DNA from 4 places in the Comamonas antarctica genome. Region 1 is predicted to be linked to each of the others. Evidence: riboswitches for the same ligand, from Rfam matches in the RefSeq annotation. Region 1 holds a riboswitch; each other region holds the start of a gene.
What was found. A riboswitch is a leader RNA that binds a small molecule or an ion and turns the genes downstream of it on or off. The one in region 1 is predicted to bind cobalamin.
Positions count from the first base shown of each region.

Region 2: it holds a riboswitch for cobalamin, as region 1 does, so the genes downstream of both, HUK68_RS12215 (TonB-dependent receptor domain-containing protein) here and HUK68_RS19770 (ABC transporter substrate-binding protein) in region 1, are expected to answer to the same signal.
Region 3: it holds a riboswitch for cobalamin, as region 1 does, so the genes downstream of both, HUK68_RS12085 (TonB-dependent receptor) here and HUK68_RS19770 (ABC transporter substrate-binding protein) in region 1, are expected to answer to the same signal.
Region 4: it holds a riboswitch for cobalamin, as region 1 does, so the genes downstream of both, HUK68_RS04400 (ferredoxin-like domain-containing protein) here and HUK68_RS19770 (ABC transporter substrate-binding protein) in region 1, are expected to answer to the same signal.

Region 1 is NZ_CP054841.1:68,369-72,945, forward strand. Features, by position in the region: gene HUK68_RS19765 (FecCD family ABC transporter permease) at 1-138, opposite strand, end outside; gene HUK68_RS19770 (ABC transporter substrate-binding protein) at 173-1,183, opposite strand; cobalamin riboswitch at 1,309-1,536, opposite strand; gene HUK68_RS19775 (GNAT family N-acetyltransferase) at 1,611-2,096, shown strand; cobalamin riboswitch at 2,133-2,343, shown strand; gene cobW (cobalamin biosynthesis protein CobW) at 2,505-3,560, shown strand; gene cobN (cobaltochelatase subunit CobN) at 3,560-4,577, shown strand, end outside.
Region 2 is NZ_CP054840.1:2,636,954-2,641,530, forward strand. Features, by position in the region: gene HUK68_RS12210 (cobyrinic acid a,c-diamide synthase CobB) at 1-172, opposite strand, end outside; gene HUK68_RS12215 (TonB-dependent receptor domain-containing protein) at 154-1,884, opposite strand; cobalamin riboswitch at 2,071-2,301, opposite strand; gene HUK68_RS12220 (DUF904 domain-containing protein) at 2,460-2,675, shown strand; gene HUK68_RS12225 (cell division protein ZapA) at 2,672-3,043, shown strand; gene HUK68_RS12230 (hypothetical protein) at 3,514-4,089, opposite strand; gene HUK68_RS12235 (CsbD family protein) at 4,194-4,412, opposite strand.
Region 3 is NZ_CP054840.1:2,612,588-2,617,164, forward strand. Features, by position in the region: gene HUK68_RS12085 (TonB-dependent receptor) at 1-1,110, opposite strand, end outside; cobalamin riboswitch at 1,266-1,518, opposite strand; gene HUK68_RS12090 (MetQ/NlpA family ABC transporter substrate-binding protein) at 1,742-2,530, shown strand; gene HUK68_RS12095 (LysE/ArgO family amino acid transporter) at 2,588-3,226, opposite strand; gene HUK68_RS12100 (HTH-type transcriptional regulator ArgP) at 3,296-4,249, shown strand; gene HUK68_RS12105 (hypothetical protein) at 4,272-4,577, opposite strand, start outside.
Region 4 is NZ_CP054840.1:942,816-947,392, reverse strand. Features, by position in the region: gene cobI (precorrin-2 C(20)-methyltransferase) at 1-488, opposite strand, end outside; gene HUK68_RS04405 (precorrin-8X methylmutase) at 499-1,128, opposite strand; gene HUK68_RS04400 (ferredoxin-like domain-containing protein) at 1,112-2,332, opposite strand; cobalamin riboswitch at 2,549-2,789, opposite strand; gene HUK68_RS04395 (PepSY-associated TM helix domain-containing protein) at 2,838-4,037, opposite strand; gene HUK68_RS04390 (TonB-dependent siderophore receptor) at 4,049-4,577, opposite strand, start outside.

The DNA.
Region 1 (4,577 bases):
GAGCTGGTTGGCCAGCACCTGCCAGACCACGCCGGGGGCAATCGAGGTTTCGCCAATCGCCACGCCAAGCAGCACGGCCAGGGCCAGCAGCGCCAGCGCGGCGCCGGTCAGCAAAAGAATGCGCACGATCGGATGCATGGGAAAGAGGCGGCGCCAGGCCACCGGATGCTGCTCAACGCGCCCGCGCCTGCAGCTTCAGCGCCGCCTGCGCGATCTGCTCCATGCCATCGACCATGCGGATCGAGCCCTGCAGCGCATCGGCGTCGACGATCACGATGCGCTCGTTCTTCACCGCGTCCATATGCCGCGTGACCGGGTCCTGCTTCAGGAACTCGAGCTTCTTGCGGTAGTCGTCGGCGGGAAAGCGGCGGCGGTCCATGCGCGCGATGATCAGGATCGACGGGTTGGCCCTGGCAATGGTTTCCCAGCCCACCGTGGGCCACTCCTCGGCCGAGCCCACGATATTGCGCAGGCCCAGCGTCTGCAGCATGTAGCCGGCCACGCCCTTTTGCCCGGCCATGTACGGATCGATGGCCAGATCGGCGCTCGAAAACCACAGCGCGGCCGTCAGGTCCTTGAGCTTCGAGCCCTGCAACTGCGCCACGGCCCTGGCCTGGCGCTGCTTGAGTTCATCGACCAGGGCCTTGCCACGCGGCTCGACATCGAAGATCTGCGCCAGCTGCTGCACGCTCTTGTAGAGCGCATTGACGTCATAGGCCGCGGTGCGCGTGCCGTCGGCGCCGCTGAGATTGTTCTTGCCTTCGCAGTCCGACGGCATCGCATAGCTGGCAATGCGCAGGTCATGGAACTGCTCGCGCGTGCCGACCACGCCCTCCTTGCCGACCATCCACTCGAACTGCGACACCACCAGCGCCGGGCGCTTGCCGATCACGGCCTCGAAGCTCGGGTCGTTGTCGGCCAGGCGCGGCACCTTGTCGTTGATGGCCTTGAACTGCGGCTGCACGGCGTTGAACCACAGCGCGGTGCCCGCCAGCTTGTCGCCCAGCCCCAGCGCATAAAGCATCTCGGTGCCGGCCTGGCCGATGGTCACCGCCGATGCGGGCGCCTTGTCGAACGTGAGCGTGTAGCCGCAGTTGTGCAGGCGCAGCGGGTAGTCGGTGGCATTGGCCGCGAGGGGCGCGGCGGCCAGCAGCAGGGACAAGGCAAGGCGTGGCATCGGCATCGGGTCGGTCTTTCCAGAAAAGGCAGGAGTTTTCCGAAAGCCAGCAATGCACGATGGCGCCTGCCGCGGCATGCGGCACGGCGGAGTCCAAGCCATTGGTCGCTTCCCGGACACCCCGCCGGCAATGATCATTTCCTTCCTCGGCAGGTCTCCTGACTGGCAAGTCGCCGCTGGCGCGCCGCCTTCCCGAACCTGCGTTCAGTGGCATGTGGCGCGCCCGCTCGTTGCCTACAGTTGCGGGGGCAGTTCCATTGCATGGGCGCCCGGGTCTTGCAGACGGGGCGCTCTGGATTCCCTCATGCGGCTTTTTGACGGCGGCATGTCCTTGCGGAACCGGAGGTGGGGGTTAATGTAGCTGAACCCGTTTGCCCCGAGCCGGTCGAAGGGGGTGAACCCGACAAAATAGAGATGCCCTAGAGTTTCTTCCATGCCCATCGACACCGTTCATGCCTGCGCCCCCGTCCTTGATTTCCTCCAGCAGGCCCGCGCCGAGATGTTTGCCGGCCGCCTCGACACCTGCGCGATGGCGCCGGATCTGCGGGACTTCGAATCCACCTACACCCAGGGCCACGGCCTGATGCTGGCCGCCCATGAGCCCGCCCTGGGCATTGTCGGCACCATTGCCTGGCGCGCCTATGACCATCGCTTTGCGCAGCTGGACTTTGCCGGCCGGCGCGTCGTGGAGGTGGTGCGGCTGTATGTGCGGCCCGCGTGCCGGCGGCGCGGCATTGCCGATGCGCTGTTCGCGGCGCTCAAGGAACAGGCGCGCGCGCAGGGCATCGAGGTGCTGTATCTGCATACCCACCCCTTCCTGCCCGGCGCCGAGGCTTTCTGGCAGCGCCATGGCTTCGAGGTCCTCTGCCGCGATGCCGATCCGCAATGGCAGACCATCCATATGCAATGCGCGCTGTAATGCCCTGCGCCGGGGAGATCGCCGACCGGCTCCTATAATCGCCGCACCCGTACAGGAGTCCCGGGCCGCAGTCGCGGCCGGGGTGAAACGGGAAGACCGGTGACCTCCCGCGCGGGAGCATTCCGGCGCAGCCCCCGCTGCTGTAAGCCTGACAGACACATCTCGACGCCACTGGGCCGCGGCCCGGGAAGGCGGTGTGCGCTGGACGAAGGCAAGCCAGAATACCGACCTGTACGAATGCCGTTGTCTGCCACGGGGTGTGGCGGCGAACGTTCCGCGGCCGCGCCTGCGCGCTGCCGCGCGCGTCGTCGCCCGTCTCCCGCGCAGCTTTTGTACCCTTTGTGCTGGACCGCGCCGGGCATTGCCTGCCTTTCGCGTCGCCGGCATGGCCTCTTCCCGGAGCACTCAATGAAGCACCTGCCAAAAATCCCCGCGACCATCGTCACCGGCTTCCTGGGCAGCGGCAAGACCACGCTGCTGCGCCATATCCTCGAGAACGCGGGCGGGCGCCGCATTGCCGTCATCGTCAACGAATTCGGCGAGCTGGGCATCGATGGCGACATCCTGCGCAGCTGCGGCATCGGCTGCGACGAGAACGGCGTCGAGCAGCAGGGACAGCTTTATGAACTCGCCAACGGCTGCATGTGCTGCACCGTGCAGGAAGAGTTCTACCCGGTGATGCGCGAGCTGATCGCGCGGCGCGACGACATCGACCATATCCTGATCGAGACCAGCGGCCTGGCGCTGCCCAAGCCGCTGGTGCAGGCCTTCAACTGGCCCGAGATCAAGAACGCCTGCACCGTCGATGCGGTGATCACCGTGGTCGACACGCCCGCCACCGCCGCAGGTCAGTTCGCGGCCAATCCGGCCGCGGTCGATGCCCAGCGCCGCCAGGACCCGAACCTCGACCACGAATCGCCGCTGCACGAGCTGTTCGAGGACCAGCTGCTGTCGGCCGACCTGGTGGTGCTGACCAAGCTCGATCTGGCCAGCAGCGAAGACCGCGCCAGGGTCGAAGCCATCGTGCGCGAGGAAGTGCCGGCGCAGGTGAAGATCGTCGCCGCCAACCAGGGCAAGATCGATCTGGGCGTGGTGCTGGGCCTGTCCAGCGCGTCGGAAGAAAGCATTGAGCAGCGCCAGAGCCACCACAGCCATGACGACGACCACGACCACGACGATTTCGACTCGATTGTCGTCAAGCTGCCCGAAGTCGAGCGCGAGGCCTTGCTGGCCACGCTCGAGCGCATCGTGGCCGCGCACCAGGTCTACCGCATCAAGGGCTTTGTCGCCGTGCCGGGCAAGCCCATGCGCCTGGTGGTGCATGGCGTGGGCACGCGCTTCGACAGCTATTTCGACCGCCGCTGGGCCGCGGGCGAGGCGCCGCAGACGCATCTGGTGCTGATCGGCCACGACCTCGACGACACCGCGATCCGCGCCGAACTCGCCACGCTGGGAGCGCGCTGATGCATCTGCTTGCCGTCCAGCCCGGTGGCTTTGTCGACGACGAAGCCTTTGTCTCCAGCCTGGGCCAGACCCCGGCGCAGCTGGTGTTCCTGAGCGCGGCCGACACCACGCTGGCGCTGCTGGCCGAGGTCTATGGCCAGCTGCGCGGCGGCCCGGACGGCGAGCAGTGGCCGACAGTGCGCCTGGCCAATCTGATGCACCTGCGCCAGCCGGCCTCGGTCGATCTGTATGTCGACGAGGTGCTGCAGCACGCGCGCGTGATCGTCATCGATCACCTGGGCGGCGAAAGCTACTGGCCCTACGGCACCGAACGCATCCGCGAGATCTGCCGCAGCAAGGGCATCGAGCTGGTGATGTTCTCGGGCGACACCACCGAAGACCTGAACCTGCTGCAAAAAAGCACCGCCTCGATGGAGCAGTGCCGCAGCCTCTGGCGCTATCTGCGCGAAGGCGGCGCGGCCAATGCGCGCGAGCTGTTCCGCTACCTGTGGCACCAATTCCTCGGCGGTGCCCGGCCGGCCTTGCCACCCCAGCCCCTGCCGGCGGTCGCGGTCTACCATCCGGAACACGACGCCGCGTCCGTTGACGCCTGGCAGCAGCCCGGCGCCTTGCAGTGGATCGACGGCGCGCCCGTGGTGCTGATCGTGTTCTACCGCGCGCATCTGCAGTCGGGCAACACGCAGGTGTTTCGCGCGCTCGGCGAGCAACTGCTGGCACGCGGCATGAACCCGCTGCCGCTGGCCCTGCTGTCGCTCAAGGACGCGGCCTGCATGGCGATGCTGCACCAGCTGTGCGACCAGCAGCAGGTGGCACTGATTCTCAACACCACGTCGTTTTCGCAATCCTCGCTGGAAACACCGGGCGACCATGCGCTGGCCGGCGACATTCCGGTGCTGCAGGTCATCATGTCGGGCGCCAACGAGCAAAGCTGGCTCGAAGACGCGCATGGCCTGCAGCCGCGCGACATCGCCATGCATGTGGCCATGCCCGAAGTCGACGGCCGCATCATCACGCGCG
Region 2 (4,577 bases), on a different replicon from region 1:
GCCAATGCGGGTCGAGATAGTCGGGCCCGCATTTGAACACCTGCACGCGCCGGCCGGCGCGCGCGTGCAGCCGCGCCAGCGCGGCCGTGAGCGTGGTCTTGCCCTGGCCCGAGGCCGGTGCGGTGATCAGCAGCGCCGGGCAGCGTATGGAATTCAAGGCGTGGAAGTCCATTGCAGGCTCATGAAGAAGCGCCGGCCTTCGGTGGCGTAGGTGGCAGCGGTTTCGTAATACTTGTCGAATGCATTGTCCAGGCGCGCCAGCAGCTTCCAGTCGCGCGCCAGCTGCCGCGTGGCCGAAAGATTCCACAGCGCATACCCGCCCAGCACGCGGGTGTTGGCGGCATCGTCGTAACGGCGCGCGCTCCACTGCACATCGGCAGCCCACTGCCAGCCGGCAATGCTGCGGCTTGCGCCCAGCGTGCCGAACTGGCGCGGGCGGCGCGCCAGGTACAGGCCGGTGGCGCCATCGCGCGCCGCGTTGAAGTCCAGCGACGCATGCCAGCGTGTGCCGGCGGCATGGGTGGAACCGGCCAGCGTCACGCCCTGGTATTCGGCCTGGGCGACACTGACATAGCAGCCTTGCGAACTCGCACAGCCGCGCGCACCGGTCTGGAACGATACCTGGTCGCTGATGCGGTTGCGATACGCGGTGGCGGAAAACGCGTCGCGCCCGGCCTGGTAACGCAGGCCCAGTTCCAGGTTGCGGCCGTTTTCCGGGGTCAGCGCGGCGCTGCCGTAACTGCTGAAACGCTGGAAGAGCGTCGGCGCGCGAAACGCCGTTGCCGCCGTCGCCGTCGCACGCCACCGCGGCGTGAGATCGTAGCCATAGCTCAGGCTGCCGGTGTTCTTGCCGCCGAACTCGCTGTCATCGTCATGCCGCAGCTGGGCCTGGAGGTGCTGCGCGCCCGCATGCCACTGGTAGCCGAGTGCGAGCGCGTTCTGCGCGCGCTTGCGGTCGATGGGCGCATTCTGCAGCGCGTCTTCGCGCCGCTCCAGCGTGGCCGAGAGGCTCTGGGCGCCCAGGCGCCACTGGTTCTGCCACGACAAGCCGCGCAGCTGCGTGGTGGTCAGATAGGGCGTGGGCGTGGTTTCATACCGGTCTTCCGACGTGTTCAGCGCCAGCTGGCTGCTCCAGCGCTCGCTCCACTGCGCGCTCCAGTCCAGGCCCGCAGCATGCATGCGGTGCTTTGCGCGGTCATCCACGCCAAGCCGCGGACTGTTGTCGTAGGCCGCATCCATGTCGCTGGCCAGCAGCGAAGCACTCAGCCGGTGGCGCGCATCGATGCGCCAGCCCAGGCGGGCCGCGCCCGACAGGCTGTCATAGCCGTCGCGGTCAGGGTTGCGGCTGGGGCGCACGTCGAATCCGTCGCTGCGCTCGCTGGCGATATCCAGCGCATAGTCCCAGGCCTGATGCACGCCGCTGATGCCGGCTTGAGCGCGCCGCGTGCCGTTCGAGCCCAGACCCAGCGACAAGGACCCTGTCGGTGCCTGCTCGCCACGGCGCGTGAAGATCTGCACCACGCCGCCCATCGCATCGGAGCCGTAGATCGCGGCCGCGGGTCCGCGCAGCACTTCGATGCGATCGATCATGGCCAGCGGAATGCTTTCCCAGCTCGGGCCGCCGCTGCCGCTTTGCGAGGAAAAGCGCACGCCGTCGATATAAACCGCGGTATAGGCCGTGTCGGCGCCGCGCAGCATCAGGCTGGTGGTGTTGCCGATGCCGCCATTGCGCACCATCTGTATGCCTGGCACGCGCACCAGCAGATCGGCGACCCCGGTGGCGCCACTGGCCTCGATGGTCGCGCGGTCGATCACCGACAGGTCGGCCAGCAGTTGCTCGGCGGACTGCGGCGCGCGTGCGGCCGTGACCACGGTTTCGGTCATGGCCGGAACCTCACCCCAGGCCTGCGTGCCCGAACAGGCGATGGCAAGCGCCAGGGCGCAGCTGCACGCAGCCAGAGGCGCTGCCGTGCCGGAAAAAGCGTGAAGCATGAAAATCAACATGAAGCCACCCGGCGCCGACCTCCCCGTCGGCAAATGGGTTTAAAGCGGTCCGCGTCGCAGGCGACGGCGGGCCACACCTCGTTGGCCGGTATCCGGGCTGGGCGGAGCACACTCTTGCAGGCCTTCCCAGCGCAAGGCCAGTGGCAGTGAAGAAGAGGCGAGCATTGGAAACACTCATCCGCTGACCGTTGCGGGGGCAGCGCAGGCACGGAACGCGGGCGCGCATTCCTCCCTGCTTCCCGTTGAACTGCGTGCCTGCGAACCAGGCACATGAGCACCAACGGCGGCCATTGTAGCCGCGCCCTGCCGCACGGGGTTTCGCACACCCGGGCTCGTACTGGGCACACTGGGATGGGATGCTTGTAGGACAACGGAGAAAACGCGCATGGAACCACTCCCTGTGCTACTGTTTCTTACGTTCATCCAGGGCTACAGGTTCTACAATCGGTCCGTCTATGTCTGCCCCGTCACCCCTCGACCTTATCTCCGACCGCGTGGAGCGACTTTTGTTGCGCCACGAGGAGCTCCAGCGCACCAACGCCCTGCTTGCCGAGCAGGTTGCAGCCTTGACCCAGGAGCGCGATTCGCTGCGTTCGCGGCTGAGCGCGGCGCGGGCCCGCGTCGATGCGTTGATCGAGCGCCTGCCCAGCAACGAAGGGGCCGGCGCATGAAGCAGCTCGATGTCCAGATCCTGCACCAGAACTACCTGCTGAGCTGCCCCGAGGGCCACGAGGAGCGGCTGCTTGAAGCGGTGGACCGTGTCAACGACACCATGGGCCGCATCCGCGACGCCGGCAAGGTGCGCTCGCGCGAACGCGTGGCCGTGCTGGCTGCGCTCAACATGGCCTTCGACATCGTGACGCTGGAGCGCAGACCCGCGCCCGCGGCTGCCGAACCTGAACCCGTGCCTGAAACCAGCGCGGAAGACGAAGCCTGGGCCCAGGCGGCAATGATCCAGCAGCAGGCCGATGCGCAACGCATCGTGGCCCTGCTCGAGCGCCTCGATCAGGCGCTTGAAGCCGACGCGCAACTGCTGTAAAAATTTGCGCCTCCAGCAGTGGGGTCGGACCATCCAGATTACAATGAAGACGTCTGCAAATCTGCTGGGCTTTATATTTCCTTGAACCAATGCTCATTGAGCCCGGGCTTGGTACATCGCTTGGTGAGCGTGATCGTCTCGCGTCAGATGAACCCAACGTCAAGCTGCCCTTGCCCACCTGAACCCCGGTTCAGGATGCCGGTCTGGTGGAATTTGCAGACACCAACATGAATGACGGCCCGCAGGGCCGTTGCTCCGCGGAGTTCTTTTCTGGAGAGCCGCTGCTTTCAAAGCCTGCTTCTGGAAATCCGTTGTTTTGAAAAGTCCGCTTGTTGCGGACTTTTTTTTGCCTGCGATGCAAGTCAGGCGCGACAAAAAGCCGCAGTTCCCGGCGAAGGAAACTGCGGCTTTTGCGCCTGAAATCAGGCTGTCAGCCCTGGGCCGCGAGCGGCCCGGGCCTGCTCATCCACTCACTGGCCGTGGATACGCTTGGCATCGGCCACGCACTTGTCCTTGACGTCGCCGCTCAGGGCATCGCAGCGCTCGCGGGCTGCCTTGTACTCGGCTTCGCGCACGTTCTCGTTGGCGTCCTTGCGGGCTTCGGAGACATCGGCGGCGCGCTTGGTGCCAGAGACGTTGCTTTCGTTGCGCGCCTCGGAGACCTTGGCGGCTTCGAGAGCCTTCACATGGGCGGCCTTGGCGTCCTTGACGCAGACGTCCTTGGGGTTGCCCTTCAGGTCGTCACACTTTTCCTTGGCGACGTCGTAGTCGGCATCGGCCTTGGCCTTGGCGACATTGTGGCGATGGCGCTCGCTGGCATCGCGGCGGTACTCGAGTTCGGCTTCGGCGACCTTTTCGCGGCCCTTGGCTTCCTTCTCGCACACATCCTTGGCATTGTCCTTCAAGGTGTTGCACTGGGCTTTGGCCGCCTTGTAATCGGCGCTGATCTGGTCCTTGGCGGCCTTGTGCTCTGCGGGAGTCACCGCAAACACCGAGGACATGCAGGCGACAGCGAAGACAGCGGTAATTTTATGCTTGAATTTCATGATTATCTCCTTATTTTCGTTTCCAGCGGATCACGGCGAAAATGGATTATTTTTGGTTTTGCCGTTTGAAACCGCGAGTTAATGAATTGGTATTGTCAGGCCGTTTAATCGTCGAAACGGAAATCGGGATTGCGGGCTTGCCAGTCCTTCAACTGGTTCTCCGCCTCTTCCTTGACCAGACCCTGGCGCTCCTGGATGCGGCCGATGAACTGGTCTCGCTTGCCGGCAACGACATCAAGATCGTCATCGGTGAGCTTGCCCCATTGCTCACGGATCTTGCCCTTGAATTGTTTCCAGTTTCCTGCAACTCGATCTTCGTTCATACAAAATCCTTTTTATATTAGCGAGCCGGTCACCCAGCCCGCTGTTTCAAAACACATTCACTCGAAAGCGAAATGTGTAGTTAATGTATGACGGGTTTCAACGGCGCATTGTGGGAAAGGAAGTTTTGACGCAGTCGGCTTTTGCCTACAGCCGATTTAAATGAA
Region 3 (4,577 bases), on a different replicon from region 1:
CTCGCGCTCGGAGCGCAGCCGGTTCTTTTCATAGTCGAAGCCCAGCAGCAGGTCGTTCGTGTCGGACAGGCGCAGTCGCGGCTGCAGCCGCAGGCCGGCCGCGTCGAGCTTGCGCAGGTTGTAGTCGCGCGCGGTGCCGGGCACGGCCGCCGTGCCCGACCTGATCACCGGCGAGGCCCAGTTGAATTCATCCACGTCCTCGAAGGTGTAGAGATGCGCCAGCCAGCTCACGCGCCCGCCGGGCAGGCCGCCTTCGTAGCGCAGGTCGGCCGAGCGGTTGTCGCGGTTGTCGCGGCTGTAGATGTTGGCGCCCGAGCCGCGGAAACCAGCGTTGTAGATGCCGTCCGTGCGCAGCTGCAGCTCGATGCGGTGCAGGTCGGCCAGTTGCCAGCCCAGCGCGCCGGCCGCGCCGCGGCGCTTGTAGCTGGTGTTCTTCAGTTCGCCGCCGCCGCTGCCCGAGCTGTAGTCGTCGCGCCCGCCGAGGTTGGCGCCCAGATACCAGTCCCAGCGCTCGTCGGCGCCGCCGAGCTGCGCGTCCGCGCGCCACAGCCCGGCACTGCCGCCGGCCACCGATGCGCGATTGCCGCCGCCACTGGCGCCGGTGCGCAGGATGATATTGATCACGCCGCCCATGTTCTGGCTGCCATAGACCACCGAGCCCGGGCCGCGCACGATCTCGATGCGCTCCACATCCGACAGGCTCAGTTTCGACAGGTTGGCCGTGCCCGCGCGCCGGCCGTTGAGCAAGACCGCAACCTGGCCGCGGTAGTCGCGGCCCTGGCCGTCGGTGGCCGCGCCGCGCAGGTTCATCGAGGTCTGCGCGGCGGTCCATTCACTGAGAAAGCCCACCGCATGCTCGGCCAACAGGTCGGTGACCGATTGCGCCGACGAACGCTCGATATCGGCGCGCTCGATGGTCTGGGTGGTGGCGGCAATGCGCGAGCGCTCTTCGGGACGCGCGGTGGCGGTGACGAACACCTCGCCCAGCGCGGCCGCCTGAGGCGCGGCGGCCTGGGCGGCGCCGGCCAGCAGGCTCAGCGCGATGGCGGGCGAAAGAGAGAATGAGCGGGCGGCGCGGCCACGTGCCGGCCGCGATCGGTAGGATTGCATGGGATGATTTCAAGGCGCGGCTTCGCTCACCCGCGAAGCCCAGGGACCAAAAACCACCGCGGCAGCACGCTTGCAAGAACGCAGGCACAAGCGGGCCGCGCCCCTGCGCGCACCCAAGCCAGCATGCCTGCCCAGACATGCGCACTCCCGCGGCGTCCGAAGCGATCGCAAAGGCCGGCATCCGGGCTTGCGAAACGCCGCGGGCTGTCGATTGACAGCACTGCGGCTCAGCCCTCGCCTTCCCACGCGCCAGGGCACGCAGTGACTGCCGGTCGGCTGCGACCAGCGTGAGGACCTGAGATTTCGCCTACCGTTGCGGGGGCAGCGCAGGAATTGCCGGCCGGACGGCCAGGCGCACCTGCTTATCGTTGAACCCTGAAACAGGGCACCTCTGGATCTGGGCGCCTTCTGGCGCCTGGCCGCGATTATCACGGAAAGACACACTTTCGCCCAGGACGAAATCGCGGCAGACGACAGGATGGAAACGCCTGGATTGCATAAAAAACCACATTCTTATAACCAGAATGCTGTTTTTGCCGTTGGACTGTGGCGCATCCCACTAAACTACGGGCTGCGCGCCACAAGTTACGGCGCAGAGCGCCATTGCAACTTCCCGAAGAAAGCCTTTGTCATGCTGAAGAAAACCCTTTCCGCGATTGCTCTTGCCACCCTGGCGCTCACCGCCAATGCCGCCGATGTGGTGCTCAAGGTGGCAGCCACCGCCGTGCCGCACGCCGAGATCCTGAACCACGTCAAGCCGGCATTGCAAAAGCAAGGGGTCGAACTGCAGGTGCGCGAATTCAGCGACTATGTGCAGCCCAATGCCGCCGTCGAGGACAAGCAGCTGGACGCGAACTTCTTCCAGCACCAGCCCTACCTCGACAGCTACAACAAGGACCGCAAGAGCTCGCTCGTGGCCGTGCCGAACGGCAAGATCCATGTCGAGCCCTTCGGCGCCTATTCGCGCAAGGTCAAGAACGTCAAGGACCTCAAGGACGGCGCGACCGTGGCCATCCCGAATGACCCGTCGAATGGCGGCCGCGCGCTGCTGCTGCTGGCCAAGCAGGGCTTGATCGAGCTCAAGGACCCGAAGAGCCTGACCCCCACGCCGCTGGACGTGGTGAAGAACCCGAAGAAGCTCAAGTTCCGCGAACTCGAGGCCCCGCTGCTGCCGCGCGCGCTGGCCGATGTGGACCTGGCGCTGATCAACACCAACTACGCGATCGAAGCCAAGCTCAACCCGACCAAGGATGCGCTGTTCATCGAAGGCAAGGATTCGCCCTACGCCAACATCGTCGCCGCGCGCAAGGACCGCGCCAACGACCCGGCGATCGCCAAGCTGATCCAGGCGCTGCATTCCGACGATGTGAAGAAGTTCCTCGCGGACAAGTACCAGGGCGCGGTCGTTCCCGCGTTCTGAACCTTCTGACCGCACGAAAAGCGCTGCCCCGGCAGCGCTTTTTTCATGGCGCGGAGTTCACGCCGCGGTCTCGATCCCGCTCCAGATCCACCATGACAGCGCGAGCATCATCACGCCCGTCAGTGCATCGAGCACGCGCCAGGGCAGCGGGTGCGCGAACACCTGCTGCAGGCGCCGGCCCGCGCTGGCCAGCAGCAGGAACCACAGCAGGCTGGCGCTGGCCGCGCCGGCCACGAATACCGCCTTGAGCGCACCGTCCTGGCGCGCACCGATGCTGCCTACCAGCAGCACGGTGTCCAGATAGACATGCGGATTGAACAGCGTGATCACGACCAGCGTGCCAAGCACGCCGACCAGCCCGCGCTGCGCCGCCTGCGGCTCCTGGATGGCCACATCGGGCGCATAGGCCACGCGCCACAGCGCATAGAGCCCATAGCACAGCAGAAACAGCGCCCCGCCCGCGGACAGCCAGAACGACAGCCCGGGCATGCTTGCCAGCAGTTGCGCCATGCCGGCCACGCCAATGCCGATCAGCAAGGCATCGCTGAGCACGCACCATGCGACGCAGGCCCGCACATGCCGGCCCTGCACCGCCTGGCGCAGCACATAGAGGTTTTGCGCGCCGATGGAGATGAGCAGCGACAGGCACACCGTGAAGCCGGCAATCCAGGAAGAGGAGATCAGGTTTGTCCACATAAGGGAAATTGTCGATCCCGGCAGAAATTAAGTAAAATTAAACTAATTGCAACCACTTGAGACAAACTAATGCTCGACTATTCCGGACTCGAAGCGCTTGCCGCCGTGGTGCGCGAAGGCAGCTTCGAGCGCGCCGCGCGCAAGCTGCACATCACGCCCTCGGCGGTCTCGCAGCGCATCAAGCTGCTCGAGGAGCGCGTGGGACAGGTGCTGGTGCTGCGCGGCCAGCCCTGCACCGGCACCGAAGCCGGGCGCCGGCTGTGCCTGCATGTGGAGCAGGTGGCGCTGCTGGAAAACGAATTGCGCCGCACCAATCCCGCGCTGGTGGCCGAAGGCCAGTCCATGCCGCCCACGCTCAAGCTCGCGGTCAATGCCGACTCGCTGTCATCGTGGTTCATGGAGGCGATGGCCAGCTTCACGCGCGCGGGCAACGAACTGCTGGACATCAGCATCGATGACCAGGACCACACCGCCAAGCGCATCAAGGAAGGCGCGGTCATGGCCGCCGTGACCGCCACCTCCACCAGCATCACCGGCTGCAATACCTGGCCGCTGGGGTCGATGCGCTATGTAGCCGCGGCCAGCCCGGAATTCATGCAGCAGCATTTCGCGCAAGGCGTGACGCCCGAGACCATCGCGCGCGCGCCCATGCTCAGCTACGACCGCAAGGATGCGATGCAGGACAAGTGGCTGCAGGCCCAGGGGCTGGCTTCGCGCCACGGCCCGCCCAAGCACTGGCTGCCATCGGCCTATGCGTTCGTGCGCGCCTGCGAGGCCGGGGTCGGCTGGGCGATGCAGCCGACGCTCATGATCCAGCGCTATCTCGATGCGGGAACGCTGGTGGAAGTGCTGCCCGATACGGCCGTCGACGTGCCGCTTTACTGGGCGCATGCGCGCAATGCGCAAGCCGGCCTGCAACGGCTCACGCATTGCGTGATCACCGCCGCGGCCGGCTGGCTCGAACCTCTGCCCGATGCGCAGCCGTCCGAAGACGACAGGGCGCCGGATCGGCGCGCAGGCTGAAACAGCCTGCCGCGCCGCGGTTTCACTCCTGCTTGTTGAAGACGTAGTGGCGGTTGGCGCGCTCCCAGGCGGCCTTGGCCGCGGGCTCGGCTTCGTCCCACTTCAGGCGCGAGCCCAGGCGGCCGCCGTCCCAGCGCGACGACCAGTCGTTGCGTACTTCCTCCCAGGTCTCGCGGCCCGCGGCGCGGCCTTCCCAGCCGGCGCGGTAGGCCGGGGCATAGTCGTCATAGGTGTAGTCGGCGCGGAAATACTCTTCCTGGTCGTAGGCGCCGCGCCAGTAGGCTTCCTCGGCCGTCGGGTTGATGGCCTCGGCCACGCTGTGCCCCGC
Region 4 (4,577 bases), on a different replicon from region 1:
GTCGCGGGCAGCACGCTCAGCACATCGTCGCCCCAGGTGATGGGAATGCCCGTCGCATGCCAGCAGCCGACCATGCCGGGAATGCCGGCCAGCACCTCGACCGGCACCTGGCCCGCCTGGCGCAGGCGCACGTAGAGGTGCATGAACGAGCCGTAGAGAAACGGATCGCCCTCGCACAGCACGATCACGTCCTCGCTGCGCGTGAGCTCGGTCAGGCGCGCCTGCCAGTCGAGATAGAAATCCGACAGCTGCGCGATGTAGCGCGGGTCGTCGTGCGCAATCTCGGTCGTGAGCGGGTACTCCATCGGGTACTCGGTCACCTCGGCATGCAGCATGCCATTGACCAGCGAGCGCGCCTTGCCCGGGTGGCCGCGCTTGCGGAAATACGCCACATGGCGCGCGCTGCGCAGCAGGCGGTCGGCCTTCACGCTCATCAGTTCCGGATCGCCCGGGCCCAGCCCGACGCAGATGATCTTCCCGCGGTTCATTGGCGGCCCTTCATTCGACCGGCGTGGCCAGCGCGTTGACCGCGGCCACGGTGATGGCCGAGCCGCCCAGCCGGCCCTGCACGATGGCAAACGGAATCCTCCCCCAGGCACGCAGCGCGTCCTTGGACTCGGCCGCGCCGACGAAACCTACCGGGCAGCCGATGATGGCCGCGGGGCGCGGGCAGGCCGGATCCTCGAGCATGTTCAGCAGATGGAACAAGGCCGTGGGCGCGTTGCCGATGGCCACTACCGCGCCATCGAGATGCGCGCGCCACAGCTCCAGCGCCGCGGCGCTGCGCGTGTTGCCCATTTCCGCTGCGAGTGCCGGTACCCGCGCGTCGTTCAGGGTGCAGACGATGGCGTTGTCGGCCGGCAGGCGCTTGCGCGTGATGCCTTCGCTGACCATGCGCGCATCGCACAGGATGGGCGCGCCGCGCTGCAGCGCGGCTTCGGCGGCCTGGGCGAAGTCGGGCGAGAAATGGATGTGCGCGGCGAGCTCCACCATGCCCGCGGCATGGATCATGCGGCAGGCAACGCGCTCCTCGAGCGGCGTGAAACGCGCCAGATCGGCCTCGCGGCGGATGATGCTGAAGGATTGCCGGTAGATCTCGTCCCCGTGCTTTTCATAGGTATAGGTCATGTAGCCGTCTTGTTATCTGTGCTGGCGCCTCGGTTGCAGCCAGGGAGTGAATCGGGGTGCCGGGGGCATCGGCGCGGCAGATATGCAGCAGCGGCTGGCCCGTGGCGCCGCGGCTTGCCACCACCACCGCGGCGGCATCGGCCGACAGCGCACAGCACTTGGCGCAGCCGCTCACATGCAGATGCCGGTGCGGCGGCACTGCGCCGGCCAGCGCCAGCGCCAGCGTCTGCGCCGGCACATGGCCCTGGGCGCAGCGCGGCGCGCCGGTGCAGGCGGACACCCGCAGGCGCGCGTCGGCGGGTTCGATGATCCAGTGCACGGCGTCGAGCGCGGGCGGCGCTTCGCCTTCAAGCAGCAGCGAGCGCCAGGGCGTGACGCGGATCTCGGCAGCCGGCGACAACTGCGTTGCCAGTGCCAGCAAAGCCGCGGCATCGATGCGGCCCAGCGGCGCGCCGATCAGCGTGCCATGGCCTGGCAGCGGGCCGGGGCCAAGCGGCTCGGCCGGGCGGATGGACCATGGCTGCGCGGGCGGCAATGGCGGCGCGCGATGCGCGGGCAGGCCGCGCAGGCGCGTGGGCGCGGGCGCCAAGCCCGCCCGTTCACGCGCAAACCAGAGCGCGATCCCCATCGCGGCGTCCACGGCCGCATCGGCAGACGCAAAACCATGCCAATGCGCCGCATCGGCCAGCGCCAGTCCATAGCCACCGTCGGCCACCCACAGCTGCAGGTCCGCACCGATGGCGCGCATGCGCCGCGCCGGGTCATCGACCAGCAGGCCGAACTTGCTGGGCAGCGCCGCCAGGCGCTGGCGCGCCAGCGCCTGCGGGTTCAGGCAGGCGAGGACCGCTGCGGACAACTGCCGCGCCAAGGCGTGGGTCGCATCGCCCGCCTGGTACAGCGGCGTGCAATGCACCGCAGGCGCGAGATCCGCATCGGCATCGGCCGGCACCAGTGCGGCCTCGATCAGATGCCGGCGCAAGGCATGCACCTGCGCCTCGTCCACGCCGCGCAGCTGCACATTGCCCAGCCGCGTCAGTTCGATTGCGGGATGGGCATGCGCCAGCGCCAGCTGCGCCAGCACGCGCCACTGCGCCGCGCTGATCGCCGCGCAATGCGGGCGCACGCGCAATATCCAGCCGTCCTGCGCGCGCATCGGCTGCCATGCGGTCGGGCACCAGCCCTGCACCTGGATCGGATCAGCCATGGGAGCGTGCCCGCGATGGCTGCGCCAAGCCATGCGGCAGCCCGCCGCGGGTGCGGCTTTCCCCTGCCCTCGCGGACAGATAGCGCGTTGCTTGCTGCATGCCAATCCATGGTCAGTCCGGCCGATTCCCGGGCCGGATGAATGCGTCGTGCAGAGGGGTGGGACAGGCCGGGCGGCTGCGGGCGCAGCCATCCACCAGGCCGCTGCACTCCCGCTGCGCCTTGTTCACACCAGGCCGGTCTCCGGACTCGCAGAGCTCGCCATTCCAGGGGCGAAGCCCGGATACGCCTTCCCGCTTGCGCAGTGGCCGCCGCTTCCGTGTGGAAGGGCTTGCATCCGGACTCTCTGATTACCGTTGCGGGTGCAGTGCAGGACTGGTGGCGGAGCCACGCACCTGCTTCCCGTTTCATTCCAGGCGCGAAGCGCCAGGGAACACCTGTGATCGGGGCGGATTTTACGCCATGGCGCCAGCGCGCCATGCCTGCGGCGCGAGGCGCCCTGCAGGCTACGCCTGCAAGCGCAACTGGCGCACCCTGCGGGCGCGGCGCTTGCGCACCCAGATCACCAGCCCGGTCACACTCAAAGCGGCGACGAAGACGCCCATGAACGACATCAGTACCCGCCCCGGCGTGCCCAGTATCCGGCCCGAGTGCAGCGGCAGCTGGAGCTGCATGAAGACATCGCCCATGGAGCCCTGGCCCGGCACCTTGTCGCCGACCACGGCACCGGTGTCGCCGTCGAGGTAAAGGACCTCGTTGCCGATGCCGTCGTCATCCCGGTCGTTTTGCGGCGTGAAGAACGCCACGCCGTAGATGCCGAAGCGCTGTGCATAGAAAATGGACCCAGCCGGAGCGCTCCAGCCGCGGCGCCGGCCCTCGGCCTCGGCCAGCGCAATGGCCTGGCTTCGGTCCAGCCGCGGATCGGCCAGCTCCCGCGCGCGGCTGCCCTCGCGCAACTGGAATGGCGAGGGAGCAAGCGGCGAAAGCGCCGACACCAGGGGCCGCATCACCTGGGTTGCCAGGTTCAGCGACACCGAGGTCACGGCCAGCATCAGCAGCAGGCCCCATACCCACGCGCCGCCCGAACGGTGGATGTCGAAATTGAGCTTGGCGCCGCCCTGGCGCAGCCTGAAGCTCAGCGACTTGCGCCAGCTGCGCGCGCTGGGAAACGCAATCCACAGCGCCACAAAGCAGTCGACGATCCACACCGCCGAGACCACGCCCATCAGCCACACGCCGAAGTCGATGCCCCAGCCCTTGGGAATGTGCATGGTGTAGTGCAGCTTGTAGAGAAAGGGCAGCAGGTTTTCGCGCGAAAGGGAGATATCTCCCCACTGCCGGCGCCCCTGCACCTCGCCGGTGGCCGGGTCGATTGCCAGCTGGTTGAAGCCGAGCGCGTAGGGCGCGCCGGTGGCCGGGTCGATGCGCGCGGCAACGCCCAGCATCGCCGTATGGCCTGTCTCCAGCGCCAGCGGCACGAAACTGACCCGCAGCCGCGGATCGGCCGCCTCGGCGCGGCGCGCCAGTTCCAAGGGCGCCAGCGCGCCCTGCGCCGCACCGGAGTCGGCCTTGAAGAGCCGGGGATTGGCCCATTCGTCAAGCTCGTGGTTCCAGGCGATCACCGCGCCGGTCAAGCCGGCAACGATCAGGAATCCAGCGATGAACAGGCCGCACCAGCGGTGCAGCACGACCAGTGCGCCACGCATGCCGCCGCGCCTCAGAACCGGTAGCGCGCCGACAGCATCACATTGCGCGGCTCGCCATAGACGTTGCTGGGAAAGCCCACGGTGCCGGACAAGGCGTTGTAGTACTTCCTGTCGAACAGGTTGTTGACGTTGAGGCGCACGTCGAGCTGCGGCGTGGCCTGCCAGCCCAGCACCAGGTCGGCCAGGGCGTAGGCGCCCTGCGTGATGTCGAAGGGAACGCCGCTGCCGGTGCCCTGGTTGTAGATGAAGTCCTGGCGGTACACCGAGCCGCCGATGCGCCAGCGCTGCCAGTCGCCGGACAGGCGGTACATGGTCGACAGCTTGAACAGGTGGCGCGGCGTGTCGGTGTCGAACAGCGCGCCCACATTGCTGGCGGTCGCATCCTGGCGGAAGCGCGCGATGGCCACCGTGTAGCCCGCGCCCACCTGCCAGTTCGGTGTGATGGCGCCCTGCAGCTCGAACTCCACGCCTTGGCTGCGCACCTCGCCGGCGGCGGTATAGCAGGTCACGGTGGGATAGTTCGCGCACTGGGTCTGGTCG